DNA from 4 places in the Candidatus Brocadia sinica JPN1 genome. Region 1 is predicted to be linked to each of the others. Evidence: riboswitches for the same ligand, from Rfam matches in the RefSeq annotation. Region 1 holds a riboswitch; each other region holds the start of a gene.
The links. A riboswitch is a leader RNA that binds a small molecule or an ion and turns the genes downstream of it on or off. The one in region 1 is predicted to bind cyclic di-GMP.

Region 1 (6,076 bases):
AAGTTAATGCGCCAACCGAAGGATGCTGGGTCAACGTAGTAAACCCCAGCGAGCGGGAGGTTGCACAGATCGAGGGATGGGGCATTCCTCCTGATTTTGTAACCCATTCCCTGGACATTGATGAGCGTGCCCGGACGGAAAGGAATAACGGCATCATCTTTATTGTGCTCCGCCTCCCCTATGTGCAGGGTAAAAAATCGCCTGTTCCCTATATTACCGTGCCGCTTGGGATTATCCTGGCGGATACTTTCATCGTAACAATTTGCAAAGAGGAGACGAGCGTCATTCATGAATTTGCCGCTGGTCAGGTGCATGGCCTGTCTACCGTTAAAAAGAATCGGTTTGTCCTGCAGCTGCTCCTCCGTACTGCCGATCGATACCTGGCTTATCTTCGGGACATTGATAACTTTGTTGATGCGCTTGAAGAGAAGCTACATCGCTCATTGCAAAATAAGGAGGTTCGGGAGTTGTTGAAATATCAGAAGAGCCTGGTTTATTTCACCACTGCCCTGAAGTCCAATGAGCTGATGCTGGAGCGCTTGCAAAAAAGTCAATTGTTTCAGGTTCATCCTGAAGACGAAGACCTGCTTGACGATGTGCTTATCGAGATACGCCAGGCAATCGAAGTAACCGCTATTTCGGAAAACATCCTGAGCCAGATGATGGATGCATTCGCATCTATTATCTCTAATAATTTGAACGTGGTCATGAAGTTTCTAACCTCGATGACGATTGTAATCAGCCTGCCCACTTTGATCGCAAGTTTTTACGGCATGAATGTCCGCCTTCCCGGACAGGACCACCCCTATGTGTTCTCGCTGACGTTGCTCGTTTCCCTCATGACATCGTTAATCGTCGTGATCATTTTCTGGAAGAAGGAATGGCTGTGAGAAGAAAGTTTTCATTTTATATTTTCATCATGTTTGGTATATTCTCAAAATGAATCAGCATCACAGCACAGAGTACCCAATTTTTATAAGGAAGTGATAAAGTGATTGAAATAAAACCGATAACCGGAACGGTCGATGCAATCGTTACAGTTCCGGGCTCGAAGAGTTATACAAATCGTGCACTCATTACTGCGGCATTGGCCGATGGAGAATCCACAATCACGAATGCCCTTTTTAGTGACGATACCAAATATATGGCGTCCAGCTTGAATGTCCTGGGAATACCCATCGAAGAACAGCAAGATGTCAATAAGTTCATCGTACACGGAAAAGGTGGAACTATTCCCGCAAGACAGACGAATTTGTTTGTGGGGAATGCAGGGACTGCCATGAGATTTTTAACGGCTATGCTAACTCTGGGCAACGGGGTCTATGAGATAGATGGTGTTACGCGTATGCGGCAAAGGCCCATACAGGATTTACTTGATGGCCTAAGACAGCTTGGGGCGGATGTTATATCGAAACATAACGACGGTTGTCCACCTGTAATAATCCGGGGGAAAGGATTAAATGGTGGATTGGCCGTTGTAAAGGGAGATTTGAGCAGTCAGTATTTTAGCGCCCTGTTGATGACTGCCCCTTGCGCAAAAAAGGATGTGATCATAGAAGTGAAGGGAAATCTGGTTTCAAAACGTTATGTGGACATGACTGTGGCGTTGATGCGTGAGTTTGGGGTAAATGTTGAGAACAATGATTATAAAACGTTCTTCGTAAAATCCGGACAGCATTACAAGGCTACACACTATGAAGTTGAGGGAGACGCATCGGCCGCTTCTTATTTTTTTGCTGCTGCTGCCATTACTGGTGGAAAGGTAAGGGTCGTTGGCATTGGGAGTGATTCCTTGCAAGGGGACATCCATTTTGTTGATGTCCTGAAGAGTATGGGTTGTAAGGTCGTCATAGGCAGCAATTGGGTTGAAGTGCTGGGGAATTCATTGCATGGTGTAGATGTGGATATGGGTGACATGCCGGATGTGGTGCAGACTTTGGCAGCTGTGGCGGTATTTGCCCACGGTAAGACGCGGGTAAGGAATGTAAAAACTATGCGGATAAAGGAAACCGACCGTATTGCGGCGGTGGTAAATGAATTACGGAGAATGGGGATTTCAGCGGTGGAATATGAGGACGGCTTTGAGATTGAGCCGTCTCCGCCACGACCAGCTCAGATAGAAACGTACGATGACCATCGTATGGCCATGAGTTTTGCATTGATTGGGTTGCGCTCAACAGGAATATCGATAAAAAACCCTGAGTGCGTATCCAAAACATTTCCTGATTATTTTCAGAGATTAGAGGCCTTGAGGGGTGGGTTGTAAACTGGGCTTGCTATTAGCCTCAATCCTAATCTCTTTAATAATTCCTGTAGCTAAACCATCCGCCAGGCGGGTGAGAATAGCAAAAGCTATACTGTAGTATCTACAAAAGAAGTCTCCTTAGTGGACGTCCTCCGGTTTCAAAAGTCCGAATCTTACTTGTATAGAAATTTTCCATTTTATCCATGAATTTTTTAGGACGGTAGTGTCATAAAAATCCCCCCTTTGTTAAGGGGAATTAACTGGGTTTTCGCTTTGCTCAACCTGCTAACATAACTACACAGCCTTTTTAATATCTTATGACCGAGTAGTGATAATATATATACATAGCGACATAAGTTTACAACTGTCTGTCATTCCTGGCTTGATCCAGAATCCAGTATTTTTCTGGATTCCCGCTTCCGCGGGAATAACATATTCGTATCTGATTAATGACGCTGGGTATAGCTGTTCTTTCCGGGCGTAATGGTTCTAATAATTGTTGCAGACTCGCTTGCAAGCCACCCAGGAGAATATTTTCATATCGTACTGACAAATCCACCCTTCGGGAAAAAGAGCAGTACAACCATCGTCGGGGCCGATGGAAAAACCGTATAAAGAAAAAGAGACGATCGAAAGGGAAGACTTTTGGGCTACTACCTCAAACAAACAACTGAGCTCTGTCCAGCATGTAAAGACCATCCTTGCGCAACACGGACGCCCTGACATCGTTGTGCCTGATAATGTCTTGTTTGAAGGCGGCGATAGTTGATATTAAGTAATCTGTCGGACTTCCCGGACGTCAGTTTTCTTGCTTATAAAAATTTTCTATGATTGTCCGGCAGAAAAATACTTCGGTACCTTAATCAAAATCTGCATAAATTTCTCCGAAATTTATCCCTGCAATACTCGTTTTCTCATACTGTTTTTTTAGTGATAATCTTGCTTCCTGAAGTTCCGGACTGGCGCTCCCGTTCCGTATTGCATCTGATGCCTCTATGAATCCGGCGAGATGATATCCCTGGTAAGCACCTCCGGCAGGTCGTGGAATAAGCCTGTGAAATAATTGTTTACGCATCTGCGTGCACATGCTTTTATTTCTAAGGAAAACAGATAGGAAAGTATTGCGACAAATAACGAATGTCCCAAAACGGAGGTCCTGGGTATTCTGTGGAGACGAGACCATTTTATCCAAAAAGTGTGTCATGGCACACAAGTGTGACGTCGCAAAAGTGTGCCATGACGCACTTTTTGCGGGTTTTCCATGAACCTGTTGTTCGGAATGTCTGTGCTATTTTTATCTATAACTAGTTTAAAATAAATGACTAATGAAATAATTAATCAACAATATTTGTTTTTTCTGTGAAATGGCTTCTCTTTCGCCCTTGGTGTATATCAGAAAACATTTGATAAAGGTAAACCCTGAGTGATCAGGGGGCGCAAAGTAATAGGGTCTTTACAAGCCGTTTAAACTTTTTGAACCGCTTAAACGGCTTATGGGAAAAGACAGCCTTACTGCCGAAGATGTTGGGAAATATCTTTGCAGTAAGGTTTTTTTGTTTTAGGAGTTTCCCTGAAAATAATGCATATTTTCCTCGTTAATTGGTTATGCTGATCTACGTTAAGCAAGGTTGATAATAGGAGGAACGTTATGGCTAATACGATAACCTGGTCGTGGAATGAAATTCGGCAAGAATTTTTTTCACTCAGCAAAGATTTTGTGTACATGAACAACTCAACGTTTGGTGTGCCTCTTAATTCGGTGAGAGAACGAATGAATGAAGTTCAACGTCTTTACTCCGAGGGTTGCAATCTGGACCTATACGTGGACGAAATCGTAAAAAAGATTCAACAAGTGTATAACATGATGGGGTGAAACGGTCAATTCGTATTCTTATCTGGGCAAACACGGTCTTTCTTATCACGTAGGTAACGTCAATTCTGTGGCCGAAGGAATGTCGCTTGTTGCAAACGGATTATCGTTTAATAAAGACGATATCGTATTAATAACCGATCACGAGCACGAGGGCGGTAACTTAATGTGGTACTTGCAGCGGGACCGATATAAGGACTTGAATATTTCTGTGATAGAGGTGTCGCTAATTGTGTGTATAGTTGGAGTTAACAGAAGTCTTTTGGCCTGCTTTCGCTGGCTAGGTGGAAAATATAATAAGAAGGATTTTTAAAAGGATAATGGCTTAAATAGTGCTATTTGTAAGGCTTTTCAAGCCTTGCATGACACTTAAAGAAAGGAGGGTAACAATTTGTTGCAAGCCGATTTAAAACAACAGCGCAACAGGATAGTCAACGCATCGCGCACTGGATGGGCTACAATGAACAAAGAGATCGAGGCGGCAAGTAAGAACGATCTCGTCGACGTAATATGGGACGTCTATTATGACGAGCTTGGCCACGACATAATCATCCAAGCCAAAGTGAAGGTGAGGTCTGAAGGCGATGTATTGCTCCAAGTATGGCTGAATGATCAGCTTCCCAAACCTTGGATTCCGGAGTTCAGACCGTGGGTATCGAGTGTGAGCGAGTTCACTCCAATGCAACAGGTAAAGGAGGTATTGGTCGGGCTGATTGACTCCAAGTGGCGGAGTGAGGATGTAGGTGAGACGTATACAGCTGCGATCTGGGGCTACATACTGCATAGTGGTGTCATAGAATCATTTGCATTCAATAAGGAGTTCAAGTATCCGGGATAAGAATGCCTAATCCTTGTAAGGATTACCACTATCAAAAAAAATTTCCCAGAAAGGAAAAAAACAAACACCAATCATTACTTTGTTAAAATTTCTTTTCTCATGTATTCATTAAACAGGAGGTAGTAATTATGATGCAGAAAGTTTCGTATTTCTTCTTTAGTTGTATATTAATACTTTGTGTTTCTGCGATAAACAATATTTACGGGCGTGAAGTACCTAATCCAAGTGAAGGAGGTGCTCCATTTCCGTTTAAAACAATACACAATATTAAAATCTTCAAATATGATGGCACTTTGCAATGCGGAATGGGTTCTGAGATACCTCTCTCAGATATGAAAAAAGAATTAGAAAAAGCCGGAGCTAAGGTAATTTCTTGTGAAAAGAAAATCGTGCCATTTTATATACCAACTGTCTGTGGTGCACCGACTGGCAAAGTAAACGTTTACGAAATATCTGTATTAGATTTTGAAAAAGTGAGAACATTGAATTTTGACTTATGGGTTTTCGATACTTCTAGTGTCGAAGTATTTAAATATGACGGTACTTTACAATGCGGAATGGGTTCGGAAATTACTTTGGAAATAATGGAAAAGGAATTAAAAGAAGTAGGCATAAAGGTCATATCCAAACGCAAGGATAATGATGGACTTATACATATAGCGTTATGTGGCGCATCGACGGGGAGAATTAATGTATTTGAAATACCATCTACAGACTTTTATAAAGCATTGAGGATGGGGTTTCAGTTTCTATTTTCTGGTTCTAATAGAATTCTGAAAAAAACGATTTCAGACGAGTTGGTTCTTTCGGAAGGAACAAAAGACAAGACGCTGAAAGCAGGAGGAGACTGGCCATTTCCTGTTGTAGAATTGATTTTAGGCAATGAAATCAAAGTAAGTGGAGGAGGGCCAGGGCCGTTTCCTTGGTAGTTGCTTGGTAGAAAAGCAAAAAGTGTTAACCTGCTAGATTGGTTTATGTAAAGACTGACAGGCTGTCCGAGAATTCAATCGAATCACAAATGCACTGCTAAAATTGTTGTCGTATTGATATTTTGTCATATATATAGTACTTTGTTAAAAATTTAAGCGACAAATTTTTTCTTCAGTCGTTTCGATTTAATTTT
Region 2 (6,076 bases), 2.4 Mb from region 1:
AGATAAAGGATTTTCAGGTAAAATTGATTGTTTACGTTGCCATGCCGATGTGAATGATTACATAAATGGAGATATTCAAATCATCGGCATAAAGATACCGGATTGGATGTCTCAGGCAGTGTCATGTACAGATTGCCATAAGCCGGAATCAGGCGGATATTCATTCAAATCTGTCCGGGAATATTGTATCGAATGCCATAATCAGGATTATGGGTTATTGTATGATGCATGGAAAGAAGCGCTCGATAGCAAAATCAAGCAATTTTGTAGAAATAATTTAACTATGCAAGACTCTGTAAGACTGATTCAATCGTATGGCATACACAATTTCCGATTATCACAAACACTCTTAAGATCAATAGAACGATAGGGAGAGAGAAATTGGGGTGTGGAGAATGTGGAAGAAAAAATACAAGAATAATTTTTTCATACCCATCATCTTCTTCTCTTCCCTTTTTCTTTATTTTAGGCTCTTTCTGTAAACTGAGTGGTTGCATTTGAATCATGATTGAGGAATGCGTACATTTTCATTCAGATAAACTGAGGTTAGAAGGTATCCTGACATATAACGAAGATATGCAGTCATCCCCGGCAATCCTGTTATGTGCACCGCACCCCAATTTGGGTGGTGACATGGATAACAATGTTATTACGAGCATTGCCCGGGTATCAGTCAGCATGGGATTTGTATCCCTTCGGTTTAACTACCGGGGCGTGGGAAATAGTGAATGTCATATAAAGGGCGTTGCCCAGAGATTCCAATACTGGGATACATCCCTCAATGGCGGTGACTATACTGATGCCGTTGCGGATACCCATGCGGCTCTTCATTTTTTGGTTTCACAAATTGGCGTAACCCAGGAAATTTTTCTGGCAGGATATTCATTCGGCGCCGTCGCAGGCATGAGGGTGGGCGCAGAAAGCAAACACGTGAAGGCATTCGCTTCTCTATCAACGCCTTTTGGTCGGTACACCCTGGATTTTTTACAGGAATGCAAAAAGAGTAAATTATTTATTTACAGCCGGAATGATTTTGCAGCAACAGCGGAGGATACTCTAAGAGGTTTTGAAGGTCTATCATCCCCAAAAATTTTGGAATTAATAGAAGATAGTGATCATTTCTACAGAGGGCAAGAGGACGGCCTTTCACAAAAGGTCTGCGCCTTTTTTAAACTCCAAATCAACAGATGAATTGGCGAATTACCCGCTCAATTCAATTCAATCATTCATGTGTACACATAGTTGAACTATTGGGAGGTTTAACATGAAAGAGCTAATCTATTGCCCATATCGTTCTGATAATTTCCATACAGTTTCTTTCCCAGAAGGGAATCCATGTTGGCACACGGACATAACACAGTCCTAAAATATCCTGAATAAAGTAAAAATAATAATGAAGACACTTCCCGCTCTGATTGTATTTGAGAAACGCCTTGTGGGTATTATTGTGTTTTTCACAAAACTTATGATTGAAATCTTAGAAATATTTTATTTTTTACTTGACGAAGAATGATAGTTATTGTATATATTTAGGCGACTACATTGATGATATACCGCACAGTTGTAAAGTAGTAAACTTAAAATACAGAGCGATAAAGGTAAACCCTGAGTGATCAGGGGGCGCAAAGTAACAGGGTCTTTAAGTTTACAAGGATGTAATGATAAGATAGCCTTACTGCCGAAGGTGTTTTAAAAATATCTTCACAGTAAGGCTTTTTTGTTTATAGAGTTTAACCGTAGTAACGATGATTTAAAAGGGCGGCGTTTATTTGGGAAAGGAGGGAAGAAACCGAAATTAATTTCAAAAGTGGAATGCCATCGTATAAGAAAAAATTTAAAGATATTTTTTGAGGAGAAGGAGATTATGAAAATTGGCAGAATGAAAAAAGGATTATTTGGGTTAACGCTATTATTAATGATTTTTATGGTGGGGCAGATATGCCTTGCTGGTCAGAATGACGGGAAGATAGGAATCGGTCGCATTAAAATCTCAAATGATGATGAGGTGGTGAAAAAAACTTTCCAGGGAGGCAGCAGCAGTGGGAAGAAGGTTATTTTGTACGCTTCCTTCACCAGCGATGCGGAATCATCCATTGATGGCGCAGATTTACCCATTTGTTTGCCTGTTTTAGAAAAGGATTCCGCTTACATGTATGTTGCTTTTCGGGTAACGAAGGCAACAACAGCGGATATAAAATGGATTATCGACGGTCCAGGTTCAATTCATATTACTCACAATGAAGACGGGTTTGTGGATCCTATAGATGGTGGAACCTTAAAACCTGGTTACTGGTACTTTGCGTGGTTTAAGCTGGATCCCTCTGGGTTATCGGTTAATACCGTAAGTAGTTCATACACATTTACTGGAAAGGTAAGCATAGCAGGCAAGGACGATTGGGAAGATGATTCTTGTAAATTTCAGATTGTAAAATAAAGCTTCTACAAAATTACTTTTTAAGTGAGGAGGAATAGAAAAATGGAAAAGTGGACTCTTGGAATATTAACATTATTGATATCGCTTACGATATCGTTAAACAGTGTATTTGCAAAGAGTGGCGGCGGAGGAAGACCTGTGCCTGTGCCAGAACCTGTAAGCTGCCTGCTCTTTCTAGCGGGCGGCGCTACCTTGGTAACTTTACGGCGCTTAAGAAGTAAAAAGAATTCCAAAGTTTTCAATGAACATTCGCAGGACGCCAACGTACAATAGCGACTTTACGATAACACTTGGTGTAACATACAGACCTGACAACACACTCACTCTCATGGAAGAGAGTAAGTGTTGTTAGGAATTGTATAACTCTTTCTTACGATTTTGAATGCTTCGTTAAACCGTCAAATATGCATCCCGTGGCTTTGGATATTTAGATTACGATGATCCACTATTTCATTTGGATACTAACGGCATCACTTTATACCCCTCTTTTTTTTGTGCTTTATCGTCATGGCTGGAAGTCTTCTGATTATACGCACGCCTATTTTATCATACCTGTATTCTTTTGGCTTGTGTGGCGTAAACGCGCACTCCTGAGAGAGTCCATTCAAAAGAGTACACCGGGCAACAACTTCTTTGGCCTTTCTATCCTGCTATTGGGAATTTTTCTGTTTACTTTTGGTTGGCGGCAGGACTATCGGTTTCTTACTGCGCTTTCTTTACTTCCGGTTCTGTATGGATTGGTAAGTTATCTTTACGGATTAAAAGTAACAAAGATCTTATCTTTTCCTATTCTTTATCTGATATTGCTTGCGCCGATTCCCACCGGAATTATTGATAGCGTTACCCTGCCTATGCGTTATGGCCTTTCCGTTGCCACGGAGACGATCTTAAAACTTTTTCATTATCCAATCACAAGGGAAGGGCTTTTATTAACGATTGGCAAGACTGATTTGTTTATGGGACAACCTTGTAGTGGATTTCGTTCTATCGTTACGATGTTTTCTTTGGCTTTAATTTATGCATATATAAATAAGGGCAGCATATCCAAAAAAGGTGTCCTTGTCTCTTCCATTATTCCTCTTGCGCTCGTGGGCAATCTTATCCGGATTATAACCTTATGCCTTATCACCTATTATTTTGGCGAGGAAGCTGGCCAGGGATTTTTTCATAGCATGAGCGGCGTTGTAATATTCGTGTTTATCATTCTGGGATTAATTGGATTGGAATATTTGCTTGAAAGATGCAGGATAACAAGATGAATAAGAAGAAAAAAGGATTGATACCTATCGCATTGTTGTTATGCGCTATTATTTATTGCTTCGGTTTTCCAAAAGCAAAATATGAAAGCCTGAATATCCTTTCCCAATTGAAAATACCGCTTGAGATTAACGGATGGCAGGGAAGGGATGTGGAGCAAGAATGGAATATGGAGGGCGAAGAATATAATTTTGTTAGCCAGGCATTGGATCGTGAATATGTCAATGCAGATGGTAAAAATCTTTTTTTACTCGTACTGGATGCAGGCAATTTTCACAATCCAAAGGTATGTTCTAATAGTTCCGGCTTTAAAGTCATTGAATTAAATAACCTTGAGTTTCATGTAGTAAATCGTACATTTCAAGCTCATAGTCTTTATACCGAAAAGGATGCCGATGGTTTTCTGATAATTTATTGGATTTGTATCGATAAAAACGTCGTTGATTGGACAGAACAGAAAATAAAACAGTTATGGTTCTCATTGATTAATAAAAAAAGGGCTGGTCTCATGATCCGAGTTGATGTGCCCACGAAAGAAGATACTATCGGGGACGCCTTGAAATTGGCGGAAGATTTTATTGCAGATTTAGGATGGGCAATGTCTTCAGATCAGGCAAGCTATATTTTCGGAAATCCAGGAACAGTTGCTGATCTATCTCTAAAGTAAGACAATTCTACCCCGTTAATGCATTTTAACCATATTTATCACCTCATCAATAGACGAGTATTTTTGAGGAAAGTCTATTCCCGGTCTCCCGATGACTATCGTGTCTATCCCTTCTTTGAGCGCCGCATGAATCTTTTCGAGCACGCCTCCCACCTCGCCACTGTCTTTTGTCACCATCGTACTAATATGATACTGCCTGAACATAGCCCGGTTCAAATCCTCTGAGAACGGACCGTGCATGGCGATAATACGTGTGGGTGGAATCCCCATATCCAGACACAAAGCAATATGCTCAGGTACAGGGAGGATGCGCACATACAATTCTTTTTCATCCTTCAGGATGATAAATTTAGCAACGCTTGATATGCCCGTTGTCAGAAATATTCTTTTCCCAAATGTCCTGGACCTGTCTATGGCCTCAGCCATAGTCTTAACCTTGTGGATCAAGGGATGCATTGGAATCTCCATCTCCTGCCTTTCAAAGCGGAGGTACCGCGTATTGGTTTTTTTACAGGCATCCATTGCATTCTGAGACGCCTCTATCGCATAAGGGTGAGTTGCATCTATTACTGTATCTATTCCCTTTTCTTTGATTAACCATGAAAATCCATGAGCGTCCAAACGACCCTGCAAACAAACGGTCTCTAAACCCATCTGTTCAAACATCTTTTTACCATATTCCGTTGCAACGGTCGTCAGGGAATCCAATCCCTCTTCGTGGAGTCTTCTGACGATCTCTTTGCCTTCTTCAGTGCCTGACAGGACAAGAATCATGTTTTTTCAATACCGTTCAAAAACTTTTCTATATCTCTTGCATTCGAAAGAATATCGTGAAGATATTGGCGAATAAGAGAAGTTATATGATTTTTTTCAATTTGAGAGAGTGCTTGCATATTGTCTTCTTCTGTTATCATTTCTGAATCTATGACCTTGAAGCTTTCTTCAAACTTTGTTATAGTACAGCAAATACGATACTGGGTCAATCTGAAAAATCTCCCATAAAACACACATGCGAATCACAAGATACCCACTTTTTTACGTTATTGGAATATCCATCTATCTCATCTTAAACCTTCGCTGGCGATACGTATTCAAACACCTCTTCTTAAGACCAAAAACAAAAAAGGTACATCTGCAGCAGATTCCCAATGTCTACAAAGACAATGATAAAATCCTCGTGTCTCTGGTACAAGGCGAAGACATTTATGCCATGCTCAAGGAAGGCATAGAACTTTTGGGTGGGCTGGAAAAGTTAGATATTCAGGGTAAATCTGTACTCATAAAACCTAACATCGTTAATCGTTATCCGAACCCTGCCAATACAAATCCCCTCGTGATAAAGCATCTCATAAAACTCCTGCATAAGTCGGGGGTTTCTAAGATACTTGTCGGCGATATGTCAGCCATTTTTACGCTTCCTACGAAGAAAAACGCCATGAAATCAGGCATATGGGAGGCCATTCAAACAGATGGCGCGACGTTTGTCCCCTTTGAGGATCATGGCTGGGTGGAAGTTGACATACCCCACGGAAGATTTATGAAAAAGGCCATGGTCTCGGAGATTATCTATTCTGTAGACAGGATTATCAACGTCCCTGTTATTAAAACCCATAATTATGCCAACTACAGTATTTCACTAAAGAACTTTATTGGCGCGATCCATCCGCAGCAACGTCCCTACTTCATTGCGCCGGATTTCTGGGATGAGGTTGTTGCCG
Region 3 (6,076 bases), 680 kb from region 1:
AAAGCAAACGACCGAGTTATATAACGCTTGGCTCTATTGCGGAATTTAACATTAAACCTGGTCCTAACCAAATCAGCAGGGAGAACGGCAAGCGCCGGGTTGTCGTGACGGCAAATGTGCGTGGTCGTGACATGGGTTCGTTTGTGGAGGAGGCTGAAAGAAAGATCAAAAAGGATGTCACTATCCCGGCGAACTACTGGATTACCTGGGGAGGACAATTTGAGCAGATGATGTCGGCAAAGAAACGTTTGCAAATTGTCACTCCCGTGGCACTTTTATTGATCTTTTTCCTGCTTTTTATCACATTTGGAACCATAAAAGATGCCCTTTTGGTCTTCACAGGTGTTCCTTTTGCCCTGACCGGGGGGATAGTTGCACTCTGGCTCAGGGGAATTCCATTATCGATTTCGGCTGGTGTAGGGTTTATAGCGCTCTCCGGTGTGGCAGTATTAAATGGACTTGTCATGATCTCATTTATCACCAAACTGCGTTCGGAGGGCAATCCCCTCGACCATGCCATTCTTCAGGGTGCAGTTACACGTCTGCGTCCGGTACTGATGACCGCCCTCGTTGCCTCTTTAGGGTTTTTTCCGATGGCGATGGCTACCGGAACGGGGGCAGAAGTGCAGCGTCCACTTGCTACAGTAGTGATCGGCGGAATTATATCATCAACTGTCCTCACCTTGCTGGTACTTCCGGTGCTTTATCGGATATTTCACCGTGCGGATGATATACGTAAGGATGAAATGAATAAGGATGTTTATAGTATTGGTACGAAAATAGAATCAAATGTCTAAAAAAACAAACATTTTCATACCCTTTTGTGAGTCTTCGGTTCATGACGGTTTCCTGTATAAAAACTTCCTTTTTTTATAAGTTTTTTACCTCCCCTCAATCCCCTCTTTGCAAAGGAGGGGATAAAGGGGGTGGTTCATTTTGGTTGCGGTTGTGCTGCGTTATGATGTCTCCTGTAACTATTCAGCGAAACTGACAGAGAATGTTTTCTTAGAATAGTTAGGAACCAACAGGGAAAACGGACAGACAGAATAATCCCGAAGGGATGACATGATTATAGAATATCGTTATACCAGTGTTGTTAACCTCGTAGGGGTGATATAGTATCATTGTTTTCGCAATATTTCACCCCTACGGGGTTGAATATTCTGGTGTGTTTTTTTCTATAATCATGTCATTCCTTTGGGATTATGTAATCAATATTTTATTCACTCGTAGTGGTTGTAGGCAAAAGTCTGCTGAATCGTTATGTTTCATTTTAAAAATCCCTTCAAATTCAAAATCGAAATCGTTCGACTGAGCGCTCACGACGAAGTCCGAAACAAATGCCCACTATTTTCTTGACAGGGAAAATATTATTGGTAGATTACTTGAGTTTTGAGAAATACCAAAATATGTAAAATAGTGAAGAAAATATAGCGACAAAGGCAAACCCTGAGTGATCAGGGGACGCAAAGTAACAGGGTCTCTGGGTTTGCACGACGAAGAAACTCCAGCAGCAGCAGCAGCAGCAGCAGAAAGATAGCCTTACTGCCGAAGATGTTTTTTTACAAACATTTTTTAGCAGTAAGGCTTTTTTGTTTTAAGAAACATTGTAACAATTTTGCTCTTTGAAAAAGGGTAGAGTTGAATCATTGTGTTTAGCCACTGTGGAAGCTTCGTGGTGAGTTTTTGGCGCAAGGTGCGACAAATGGGCTCAACGGTTGGGTTGAGGAACGAAACCCGACGTTTTGGTAAACATAAGGCGGTTTTAAGTTTTGCTCTCGTTTTAACCAGCATACTTAACTGGACCTTAAAAGATTTGTTTTCGTTGAATACATTTTTTAAGAGAGGAGAAATGCCCCAAAGAAACTTTTTCATGGTATTGAGTACATGAAAACATAAGGTATATCCTGTGTTATATGAATGAACTTATTTTTAATGTAATGTTATATCGGCAATGATTGTGGAAAGGAGCAGGAATAAAATGCATAAGTACTGGCTAATAGTTGTTATGGTACTTTTGTCGGGGATAAGTAAGTACGGTTATGCAAAGGATATGGGTTCAGAACTAAAAGACAATAGCGCAGACAGTGGTTTTTCTATAACGGAGAAAACAAACGATAGCACGATCGCCCGTTTCCGTGGAGATGGAAAGGTGGGTATCGGCACAGCTGACCCCAACGCGACACTGGATGTGTGGGGAAACATCGGGATTAACGGTATTTCCATTATTAACAATTCCGGTCAGTGGGTTGGTGATACGACCGGGTTGGTTGGACCGGAAGGGTCTCAGGGGCCTCCAGGTCCGCAGGGGCCACACAGGGTATTCGGGTGAAACAGGAGCACAAGGCCCGCAAGGGGAACAAGGTCCCCAGGGTATGGCAGGGCCGATATGACCCATAGGGCCACAGGGGCCGCAAGGTGAAACTGGCGCGCAGGGGCCTCAATGGCTTCCGGGACCAATTGCAGGCATAACTAAGCAAATCACCTATAATGACAATGGAAATGCTGCTGGTGCTGAGGTTTATTATGATAAAGCCAATGGTTATGTTGGTATTGGAATTGAGAATCCTAGCACCCCCTTGAATGTTGCCGGGTCTGTTTTGATAAGTGGTGCTAATAATAAATTGGTTGTGGATGGCAATGTGACTGGAAACCAGGGCGTTATTTTAGATGCTGCAAACAATATGGGAAGGATTGTATTGTCTGGTGGTGCCGGTGGTTTTATTATTGGGAGAAAAAGCGAGAGCGACGATGTTTACTTTTCTCATAATTATGGTTTAGAGCTTTCAACAGGTAATTTTCGTCCCATTACTTTAAACAGCGTAAATGTTAACGTGGGTCGGACAGAACTACCAACAACAATGCAAGTTATAGGTACCGTTAATGCTATTTCCTTTATGGGCGATGGTTCCGGGCTTACGGGAGTGACTGTGACAGAGACAGATCCTGTTTATAGCGATAGCATTGCATCGGGGATTTCAGTTGCTGATATTGGTAACTGGAATACGGCATTTGGATGGGGGGATCATGCTACCGCAGGATACTTAACCAGCTTTACTGAGACAGACCCCACAATTCCTGCAAGCTTGAAGGACGGAATAAGCTGGGGTGAGATTGGCAGCAGGCCTCCTAGATTGGACGATGGGGATGATGTCGGGATTACTACTGAGAGTGATCCCACAGTTCCCGCAAATTTGAAGGATGGGGTGAGTTGGGGTGAGGTATCAAGCATACCTCCTGATATTGCTGATGGTGACCAGGTTGGTATTGTTTCTGAGGTTGATCCTCAAGTGGGTACAAATACCACGAACTATGTTTCCAAATGGAACGGTTCTCAACTTGTTACGGGAACGATCTTTGACAATGGGAATATTGGTATTGGAGTTCCAGCTCCTAATGCTAAACTTGATGTGTCGGGAGCTTGTAAAATATCTGGTTCAGGTGATGTAGGAAGTGCACATTATGCTATTGTTAATACAACAAAAACAACTCCTGGAAGTGCATATAGATGGATTATTTATAATATGACCGGTGTATATGGTGATAAATTAAGTTTCTGGTCTTATGATTTTACAAATCCATGTTCCGGAGGAATGTGTGATGAAAGGTTTTCCATCTATGATAATGGAGATGTTTATGTTCCCGGCAATGTCGGCATTGGTACAACAAATCCTGCACAGAAACTCCATGTAGTAAGTACTGCACCAGATGCCTCTGCTACCGGTATTGCCCATTTCGAGGCGACATCTTCCAATAACCGATATATTAAAGTCAAAGGAAGTGCTGTGGAAGCGAACTTTGGAATTGGATCATTGACTCCACACGGGTATGCATGGTCTAACCCGCATTTTTCACAGAGGGTAATTTGTAATATCAAAAGGTTTCAAAATACATAATGAGTTTGGTATCCAAGACTGATTTTTCTGCTTTTATGCATCAACATTGAATATCCTCATCGTTTTATTGATAAAAACCCGGGAGATGCTATCAAAAGGCGTATTTGGGGCGTAGCGCTCCCGTCCGGCTTAGCAATCATACTTACAATGGTAAATCTTTTTTGAACTTCAACAGAGCATTGGATACGCTTTACGAATGTTTTGAAAAGCGCGCTGAAAGACTTCTTTATAGGGATAAGCACTGGACAGGCAAACTGCGATTCTCCTTACACTCACCTTTACCTGTGCGCCAATCTTGAGCAGTTTTGTTCGGATCGTGCTGCACTGTGCTTGTGAGAATTCTGTTGAACAAAGCCCTATCCGTCTTAATTCGTTGAGTAACACATAAGCCACTGACGAGAACCACAGCCTCAGTTGATTGGCACGCATCGTCTCTGTACTTGTCCGGTCGGCAAACAAATGTAACTGCTGTTCCTTGATCCTGTTTTCCATCTCCCCCCGTGCACAATACTCTTGCTCGTAAAGACTCCTGGCATCTTTCTCCTCCGATTTTAGTGATGTTACTACAAACCGGGGATTTGGCCCCTTCTCTAAATATTCCACCTTGCCCACTACCCGACGACCCTTGGACCAACTCTTCACCGTTTTATAGAAAAAATCTTTATACACCCTGGATGCTCTTCCTGTCTGCTCATATTGTTTTCTTGCCTCTTCCATTTCGCCTTGTATCTCTTCTTGTAATCGAGAATTCCTTGCAAGCCCAAAAAGATAGTCTACATGGTTTGCTTCACACCAACTCATGATTTCTTCCCTCGCAGACCCCGAATCGCCCCGCACCACAATTTTCACCTCAGGCCACTGGTTCCGAACGTGATTGACGACCCGCTCTATCTCCTCTTTTGCCCCTTCGCTTGCATCCACCCCTGATGTCCTTAATTTCGCACATAACAAATAGTCATCGCAAAATATGTACAAGGGTAAATAACAATACTCCCCGTAATATCCATGGAAAAAACGACCTTCCTGGCTCCCGTGTATCGGATCATCCGTCGCATCCAAATCCAAAACAATCTTGCTTCGCCTATCCTGCCCTGTCGGGTCTTTCTTCTTGCACAAAACTGCCAACAATGGGTCTATCCTCAATTGATCATGATCATTCAAGTCCTCATATCCTAACGCTATCCCATATATCCTCTGTGATAATAATTCTTCTACTGTATGCTCTATTGCGCCCTGATCCCGATAATCGGTAAAACACTTTGAAAACTCTTTCATGAAACCTCTTGCCTGTTCTAATTCTCTCAGTAACAGGCCTCCGGCGTCGGTTGTTATTTGCCCTCCATTAAATTGCGATATTACCTTCCTTCCGCTTAACCCTTGATACTCTATTGCATCTTTACACCCTGTTTTCACCTTCAACCCTCCTCTTGCTATGTATAATCTGTTCTTTACAAACATCTTATACCATAAATATCGAGGGTTGTCTAACATATCGGTGAGAAATCCGGGCTAGAATGCAAATGGTGCATGGGTATGGCAAAAGGCGCAAAGTGTGAGAGCGAGATTTGCAAGTTAAAGGATAAATCTTTGTCATTCTTAAAGAGGATCAAAGCGCATTGCCTTGATTGCGTGGGAACTCGGCAAGAGGTTAAAAGTTGCACAGGGAAATTACTATTTGAGGATCGTCTTTGTTATCTGCATCCTTACCGGTTTGGACACAATCCAAGACAAAGGGGTATTGGCAACCCAAGATTTGCCAAAAAACCCCAAAGAAATGATATGTTTTCAGGGGTAAAAAACGTTTCGGAGTTGACTGGTAGTGGTTTAGGTCGATGAGTTTAACAGGAAGGGCAATTGGAGGGGGGTAGAGTAATGGGTTGCAGAACATTAAAACCGCCGATTAATCGTTTTGGTGGAAAGTTTTTTTGCGTAGTTGGCTATCAGGGTTAATACCAGAACATATTTCGTATGTGGAACCCTTTTGCGGGGCTGGGCATTTGTTGTTTGCCAAAGAACCTTCACAGGTAAAGGTCATAAACGACATTAATAACCACTTGGTAAACTTCTTCAAGGTTATTCAGAATTCTGGGAAATGCCAAATGTTGACTAACCTTTTAAACTATATGCCATACAGTCGAACCCTTTGGCAAGAGATAAGAACAAACTGGAAGAAAGGGAAT
Region 4 (6,076 bases), 2.8 Mb from region 1:
TAACATGCCTCCTTGCCTGGCCACATCTTCCAGTTTACGTGGTAATTTTCACTCTGCATTTTATTCCAGAGTTCATGAGCCATTTTTTCGATGTCGGGTATTTCCATTTCCACTTTTACAGCTTCTGACACTCCTTCCCTCAAATGGCTTGTAAAAATATAGTCATTGGCGCTCTGTTCACTATGGCATTCAATACACGTTGCAACTTTACCTGCCAGGATCAGAGTCTGACCATATTTTTCAGCAGTAGTGATCGTGCCGTCTGGTTCAAATTTAGCCCAGAACCAGTCGTTTACCTTAGGATTAAAACCCTCTATTTTGTGCATTACCGTGATAGAAACAAGGGTTTTGTCAGGCATATAATTTTCTTTAATAATTATCGCTCCGGGCTGCATCTGTTCCCTTTTATCTATAAATGTCTTTAAGGCGGGTTCATTTATGTAAGTAGTTAATAATGCCCCATGAGGTTCTCTGCCTCCTGTATATAACGCTTCCTTGCCTGGCCACATCTTCCAGTTGACCCAATATTTTTCCCCTTGTATTTTCCTCCAGAGATCGCTAGCCATTTTTTCGGCATTCAAATCTTCTTGCACGGTAATCTTAGGTATCTCTTTTTTCTCGATCACCTTTTTTACTCTTTCACATCCTACAAAAAGAAAACTTATTAATAACGCGAGTATTAACAAATTGTTTAATTTCATATTCCCCTCTTTCTCTGTATGGTAAGTTATCTAAAGTTTAAGCTCAACTAATTGCAAAGCCATATTTCTTAGATGAAAAATTGACCTCCTGCTTTACCGAAGGTAATGAATGGGATAATCAATGGATTTTAATTCATCACAATGGTTTTCTTTCATCGCTGTCTCCCCGTGGATTCTTTCATTTGTTCTTCTACCTGCATTTCTACCCACCTCGTTATGTTGCTATGGGGTAATAGGGTTTTGCCATTGAAGATATAGGGAAGTCCTTTCAAAGCGGCCACAATTTCACTTTCTACACCACCCGTGGCGAGTAAGTGTGGGATTGCAATGACCTTCCCGTCTTTGCCGCTCATCTCTACCATTGTTCTCAGCTCATGAATAGCCCTCTCTTTGATCTCCTCCGGGGCATCACTCCTCCATGTCGCAACCTTAACTTTCTTAAAGTTGCCTTTCTCGCGAACATAGTAGGCTAGCTTTTCCATGTCAGCCAGCCAGAGTCTATTTTCTTTTTCATCATTAGGCCCGTGCCCGACCAGAATAACCGTTTCATTAGGCGGATTAGCGCTAAGCTCCATAGCCCTTTCGAAAAGAATTTCCGCAACGAGCATGCTATCATCCAGAGCGCCTGACATGCGAAATTTTATCCTGCTTTCTATCCTTGGTAAGGATTTAACAGTGGTAGTTTCGGGCAATTTCTCCTGAATACCCAGGATGTAACGGGAATTACCTATGATTGGGCTGTGAGAGGAGATGAAGAGTGGCACCACGATCACTTCAGAAACGCCCTTTTCTTCTAAGCTATGAACAGCTTCCTTTATGGTATCCGGATCAGCCATACCAAAGGCAACTTCCAGCGGATATTTATCAGTGAGTGGCTTTACCACTTCCAGAACAGAAGCATTCCACAAGGGAAGTGCCTCCGAATTGCGCTCTTCATGCACCTGTTCTCCGTGCATGCGATGTACTCCGTGTGCAAGGACAAGCACACCTATGTTCTTGGACTGATTTACAGATTGTATGGCAATTCCCTTTTCTTCTAATTTTTCATTTCTTCCCAATGGACATTCTTTCAATCCTCCCAATTCCTCTCTCTGGAAAACCCCCCTTGCTCCTTGCCCTATGGTAACCTCTGTACTTGCCACCATCTTCTTTTTCAGAAGCTCTCGTCCGTAAATTCTTGAAGCGTGGAAAAAACCTACGACCAGAATGCTTAAAAAAATTCTGCACCAGAAAACAAGTTTTCCCATCACCTCTCTCCTGCTCAAACTCAAATTTTCTTTATTTTCTTAACGGCGTTGGAAACCCTTTGTTTCACGATAATCGTCTCAAATGAAAATAAAAAAGCCTTACTGCAAAGATATACACTTAAACATCTTCGGCAGTAAGGCTGTCTCATAAGCGGCGTAAACTGTTTAAACCGCTTAAACGGCTAGCAAGACCCTTTACTTTGCGCCCCCTGATTGCTCAGGGTTTACCTTTATCGTAATGTCTTATTTGTTTATGTTAATAAGTTATTTTATCTTTTTGAATGCAATAAAATGTTTTTTTACTTTTAAAAAGTTTATCTTGCCCGATCTCTATAAATGTAAAATATACCATGTAATTTTTCAAAATCCAGTCCAAAACGTCTTGAGAAAAAATAAGCATGAATATTTGGGCAGAGAAACGATGAATCTTTTTTATAAGTAAACAATATCTTCGGGATGGTACATGCACAGAAATAAGAGCATGTAGTCTTTTAAGTGACGGGTAAGAAGGAAGTTCTGCTTAATGTGCTCATGGCCGTTCTTACCAAGTCTTTTGGCATATTCAGGACTGTTTAATAACTGTTTAATGGCGAATGCTGCGCCGGCAACACTATGACATAAGAGGCCGCTATATTTGTGTTTGACCTGTAACGGAATACCCCCTGTGCCGGATGCGACAACTGGTTTTGCCTTCCATAATGCCTCTGTTACGGTAAGTCCAAATCCTTCACGAAGTGATTTTTGAATAATAACGTCAGATGCCCTCTGGAGCGCATTGATCTCAATGTCGCTGCCGGAAGGGATAGGGAGGATGTGTATGTCAGCGTCATTGCCAGCAACTTCCTTTGTCTCTGCAAAGACCTTGGTCGATTCCGGGTCGTCTGTGGCCGTACCGCCGGCAATAATGAGTTGACAGTCAATACGTTTTTTTACCAAACGATACGCCTCAATAACGCCGATAGGGTCCTTTAAATAGTCGAACCGTGAAATTTGAGTAATAATGGGAGTGTCTGCAGGTATATGATATTTTTCTAAGACTTTGTCGATTGTCTCCTGCGGCAAATCCTTATTTTTATCACTTAAAGGGTCGATGGAAGGTGTTATCAGAAATTGTCTGATAGGTAAGAGTTGTGAAAAATTTGGAGAAGAAAAGACAGCAGCATCATATTGATGGATAAATGGCGCCAAAAAGTTCCATACCTGCTTATCGGGCGCTGATACGTCTATATGGCACCGCCAAATCCATTTGCTGTCAGGAATGGAAGTCTTTTTCTTAACCAGGGTGATAGGCTGCGGGTCATGGATGAACACAACGTTTCCAATAGTCTTCACCTCGTCAATATTCCGCTGGCTTGTCTCCATGAAGATTTCAAACATCTGCGGAGTGATCTCTTCGGATTTACCGTGCAGGGCATTATGGAATTTTTTGGTGACGTTGAAAAAATCCTCTCCACCCTTGATAAAGTCCCATCGGGTGTCTACCCCTAATTCTTGCAATAGAGGCACCATGCGATTAAGAATCTCTGCTACACCGCCACCAACAGCAGTTGAATTGATGTTCTGGATGAGTTTCCCCTGAAGTTTGCCTGCCAATAATTTCAATTCTTCAATGGTGTGGGGGCCAACGATGGATTCATATTCAGTGATCTTTGCCATTATTTCACGAAAATTTAGGGATTTTGAAGTGTCACCCTGGCAGGAAATTCCTCTAAAGAGAGTTCAACAATCCTTTTTTCTGTTAATTTTACCAGAGCAAATCTCAGGTTTTCCATGGTATGGGTATATGGATCCAGCGATGCAATTTTATTTGCCAGTTTGCTCTCTGACAGACTATGTTCAAGCCAGTGAGAAAAATCATTCGTACCCACTCCAATACGAAGTCTGGCCTCAAACATGTGAAAGTAAATAGAATCAAGGGTAATCCTTTGCAATACTGCTTGAAATTCCTTGAGGTCTGAGGCTGTATAGGGTGTTTGAAAGACAAAGCTAATCGATTTTACAAAATGGAACGCTTCCCCTGATGTTGCAAATCTTTGAAGCGATTTAGGATGTTTTGCTATGTAGTTTTCAATGGTGCGAATGATTTCGTTACGAAGTTCACGGATGGTTGTGTATTGGATCGTATCAATACTAAACAGATCTTCGCCGAGCACCTCGTCACCCAAAACACCATTAATCCAATAGGCAAAATCATTTGGAGGTTCCGGTGACAAATATTGGTGTTGCTGAAGAAAACTGTGGGTATGATGATAGATAACCGACCCTGGAACCGTTTTTATGAGGTCTAACAACTCCTGCAGATTGCTTGCCTTTAGCCCGGTGAGTTCTGGTATATGTGTCTGCGTATAGAATCTAAATGGCTCTTTTGCCTTCTGTAAGGTGCCCATTGTTGTCCTCGCTTTTTTGATTATAAAGAAGTTCTAAAAAAACCTTTACCTCTTCGGGTGAGTTGACAAAGTAATCAGCCGAGAATGTATCCAATGGTGTTCCTACAAAGATCATCAGCCTTTTCCCGCTTAAAGCAGTAAATACTTCTATATCTGCCTGATCATCGCCAAGATAAACAAGAAGTGCATCCCCGTTGAATTCTAAGGGAAAATAATTGGTCAATAACCATTGAATCGTAGTGGCTTTATTCCACTTTACCGGCGGACGTATCTCATAAACCATCTTTCCCGTACTCAGGGACAGTATATTTCTCTCTACGTAAGGTTTTGTAATACTGTCAAGGGTCTTCCTTACGAATTCCACGTCACTTGCCTTTTTGACCAACCGGTAATGCAAACTAATGGTATAGCCTTTGTCTTCCAGGTATACCCCTTCAATATGTCTTAAAGATTTAAAGAGCCGCATATACATGTGCCAGAGATTACAGCGTGCCTTTTTTGCCTCTGAACTGCTAAACCGTACGCCCGGTCCCTCCAGCTCTATTCCATGATTGGCTGCATATAAAATCCCTGGAATATTAACCAGTTTTTTTATCTGCCGGAGTGAACGCCCCGTTATTATGCCAAGAAAGAATGTTCTGTTCTGAGAAAATTTCAATAAAATCTGACGCACTTCTTCCGAGAGCATGGCAAGGTCCGGATGTTCACGAATAGGCGTTAAGGTGCCGTCAAAATCCGTCAATAGGATTATTTTCTTCTGTGTCCGGAGAAGTTCGTTAATAGTCTGAATATGGTCGAATGCGTATTTCATTGATGTAATTTGATGAGTTCATTCACTATACTCTGTCCCCAGTTGTATATATTGTGTTCCAGCAGATGCTCCCTGAGTCGTTGCATCCTTTTTTTCTTTTCGTCGGGAGGCATTTCGATGGCGGTCTTTATCGCCCCGGCAAAAGTGTCGATAGCGTAAGGATTGATTTGAATACTGCCCGTGAGTTCTTCGGCTGCGCCGGTAAACCGGCTGAGGAGCAATACGCCAGACTCGTCGAAACGGGTGGCAATAAACTCCTTGGCAACCAGATTCATGCCATCGTGTAATGAGCTAACGATACAGATGTCCGATAAACGGTAGAGGGCCTGTATACTTATCCGATTAAAGTGTGATTTTAATAATCGTATGGGCGTCCACCTTCCACTATGGTATTTATGATTAATCTCGTTCATGAGGTCATATATCGTATCGTTGTAATCCCGATAGTCCTCAATGTGGATCCGGCTTATGGTGCCTGCCTGTATGAAGGTAAACTTATTTCTATATTCAGGGTGTTTTTCAAGGAATCTGTCAATGGCCTTAAATCTTTCAGGAATGCCCTTGGTGTAATCCACCCGGTCTAATCCCACACCGATAATTTGTCCTTTTAAACCAAGTTCTCTCTTGATTCGCGCCATTTCATTTTCAACGTCTTTCCCCTGAGATTGCAAGTTGAGATCATCAAAATCAATACTAATGGGAAATGGCCGGACATGGGTCGTCTTTCCTTCTTTCGTGGCAGTAAACTTTCCATAATCTATCCTTGACTCCAGATTCCGGTCTACAGTATCGAGGAAATTGTTGCAATGGTACTGGACATGGAATCCCAGAAGATCATTTCCCAGGAGTCCCTCCAGAATTTCCTGACCCCACGGGCATATACGGAATGCCTCCCGGTTTGGCCAGGGAATATGCCAGAACTGTGCTACA

Region 2: another riboswitch for cyclic di-GMP. It lies ahead of BROSI_RS02165 (hypothetical protein); the one in region 1 lies ahead of BROSI_RS13215 (hypothetical protein).
Region 3: another riboswitch for cyclic di-GMP. It lies ahead of BROSI_RS20590 (hypothetical protein); the one in region 1 lies ahead of BROSI_RS13215 (hypothetical protein).
Region 4: another riboswitch for cyclic di-GMP. It lies ahead of BROSI_RS00455 (sirohydrochlorin chelatase); the one in region 1 lies ahead of BROSI_RS13215 (hypothetical protein).

Annotation. Positions count from the first base shown of each region.
Region 1 is NZ_BAFN01000001.1:2,908,881-2,914,956, forward strand. It holds gene BROSI_RS13200 (magnesium transporter CorA family protein) at 1-890, shown strand, start outside; gene aroA (3-phosphoshikimate 1-carboxyvinyltransferase) at 992-2,266, shown strand; gene BROSI_RS20215 (hypothetical protein) at 2,604-2,798, opposite strand; partial or broken gene BROSI_RS21435 (N-6 DNA methylase) at 2,738-3,005, shown strand; gene BROSI_RS20825 (hypothetical protein) at 3,105-3,320, opposite strand; partial or broken gene BROSI_RS21440 (HD domain-containing protein) at 3,248-3,439, opposite strand; cyclic di-GMP riboswitch class I at 3,647-3,765, shown strand; gene BROSI_RS13215 (hypothetical protein) at 3,894-4,118, shown strand; gene BROSI_RS13225 (hypothetical protein) at 4,576-4,953, shown strand; gene BROSI_RS13230 (hypothetical protein) at 5,082-5,882, shown strand; gene BROSI_RS19945 (hypothetical protein) at 6,035-6,076, opposite strand, start outside.
Region 2 is NZ_BAFN01000001.1:483,493-489,568, forward strand. It holds gene BROSI_RS02155 (hypothetical protein) at 1-370, shown strand, start outside; gene BROSI_RS02160 (alpha/beta hydrolase) at 505-1,191, shown strand; cyclic di-GMP riboswitch class I at 1,588-1,683, shown strand; gene BROSI_RS02165 (hypothetical protein) at 1,865-2,434, shown strand; gene BROSI_RS02170 (PEP-CTERM sorting domain-containing protein) at 2,477-2,707, shown strand; gene BROSI_RS02175 (exosortase/archaeosortase family protein) at 2,872-3,693, shown strand; gene BROSI_RS02180 (exosortase C-terminal domain/associated protein EpsI) at 3,690-4,358, shown strand; gene cobK (precorrin-6A reductase) at 4,374-5,132, opposite strand; gene BROSI_RS02190 (hypothetical protein) at 5,129-5,341, opposite strand; gene BROSI_RS02195 (DUF362 domain-containing protein) at 5,368-6,076, shown strand, end outside.
Region 3 is NZ_BAFN01000001.1:3,583,923-3,589,998, forward strand. It holds gene BROSI_RS16400 (efflux RND transporter permease subunit) at 1-797, shown strand, start outside; cyclic di-GMP riboswitch class I at 1,432-1,553, shown strand; gene BROSI_RS20590 (hypothetical protein) at 1,982-2,332, shown strand; gene BROSI_RS20245 (hypothetical protein) at 2,643-3,896, shown strand; gene BROSI_RS16420 (IS1380 family transposase) at 4,065-5,309, opposite strand; gene BROSI_RS16425 (DNA adenine methylase) at 5,822-6,076, shown strand, end outside.
Region 4 is NZ_BAFN01000001.1:109,791-115,866, reverse strand. It holds gene BROSI_RS00460 (cytochrome P460 family protein) at 1-701, opposite strand, end outside; gene BROSI_RS00455 (sirohydrochlorin chelatase) at 854-1,948, opposite strand; cyclic di-GMP riboswitch class I at 2,076-2,187, opposite strand; gene BROSI_RS00445 (glycosyltransferase) at 2,381-3,604, opposite strand; gene BROSI_RS00440 (DUF5752 family protein) at 3,619-4,335, opposite strand; gene otsB (trehalose-phosphatase) at 4,301-5,146, opposite strand; gene BROSI_RS00430 (alpha,alpha-trehalose-phosphate synthase (UDP-forming)) at 5,143-6,076, opposite strand, start outside.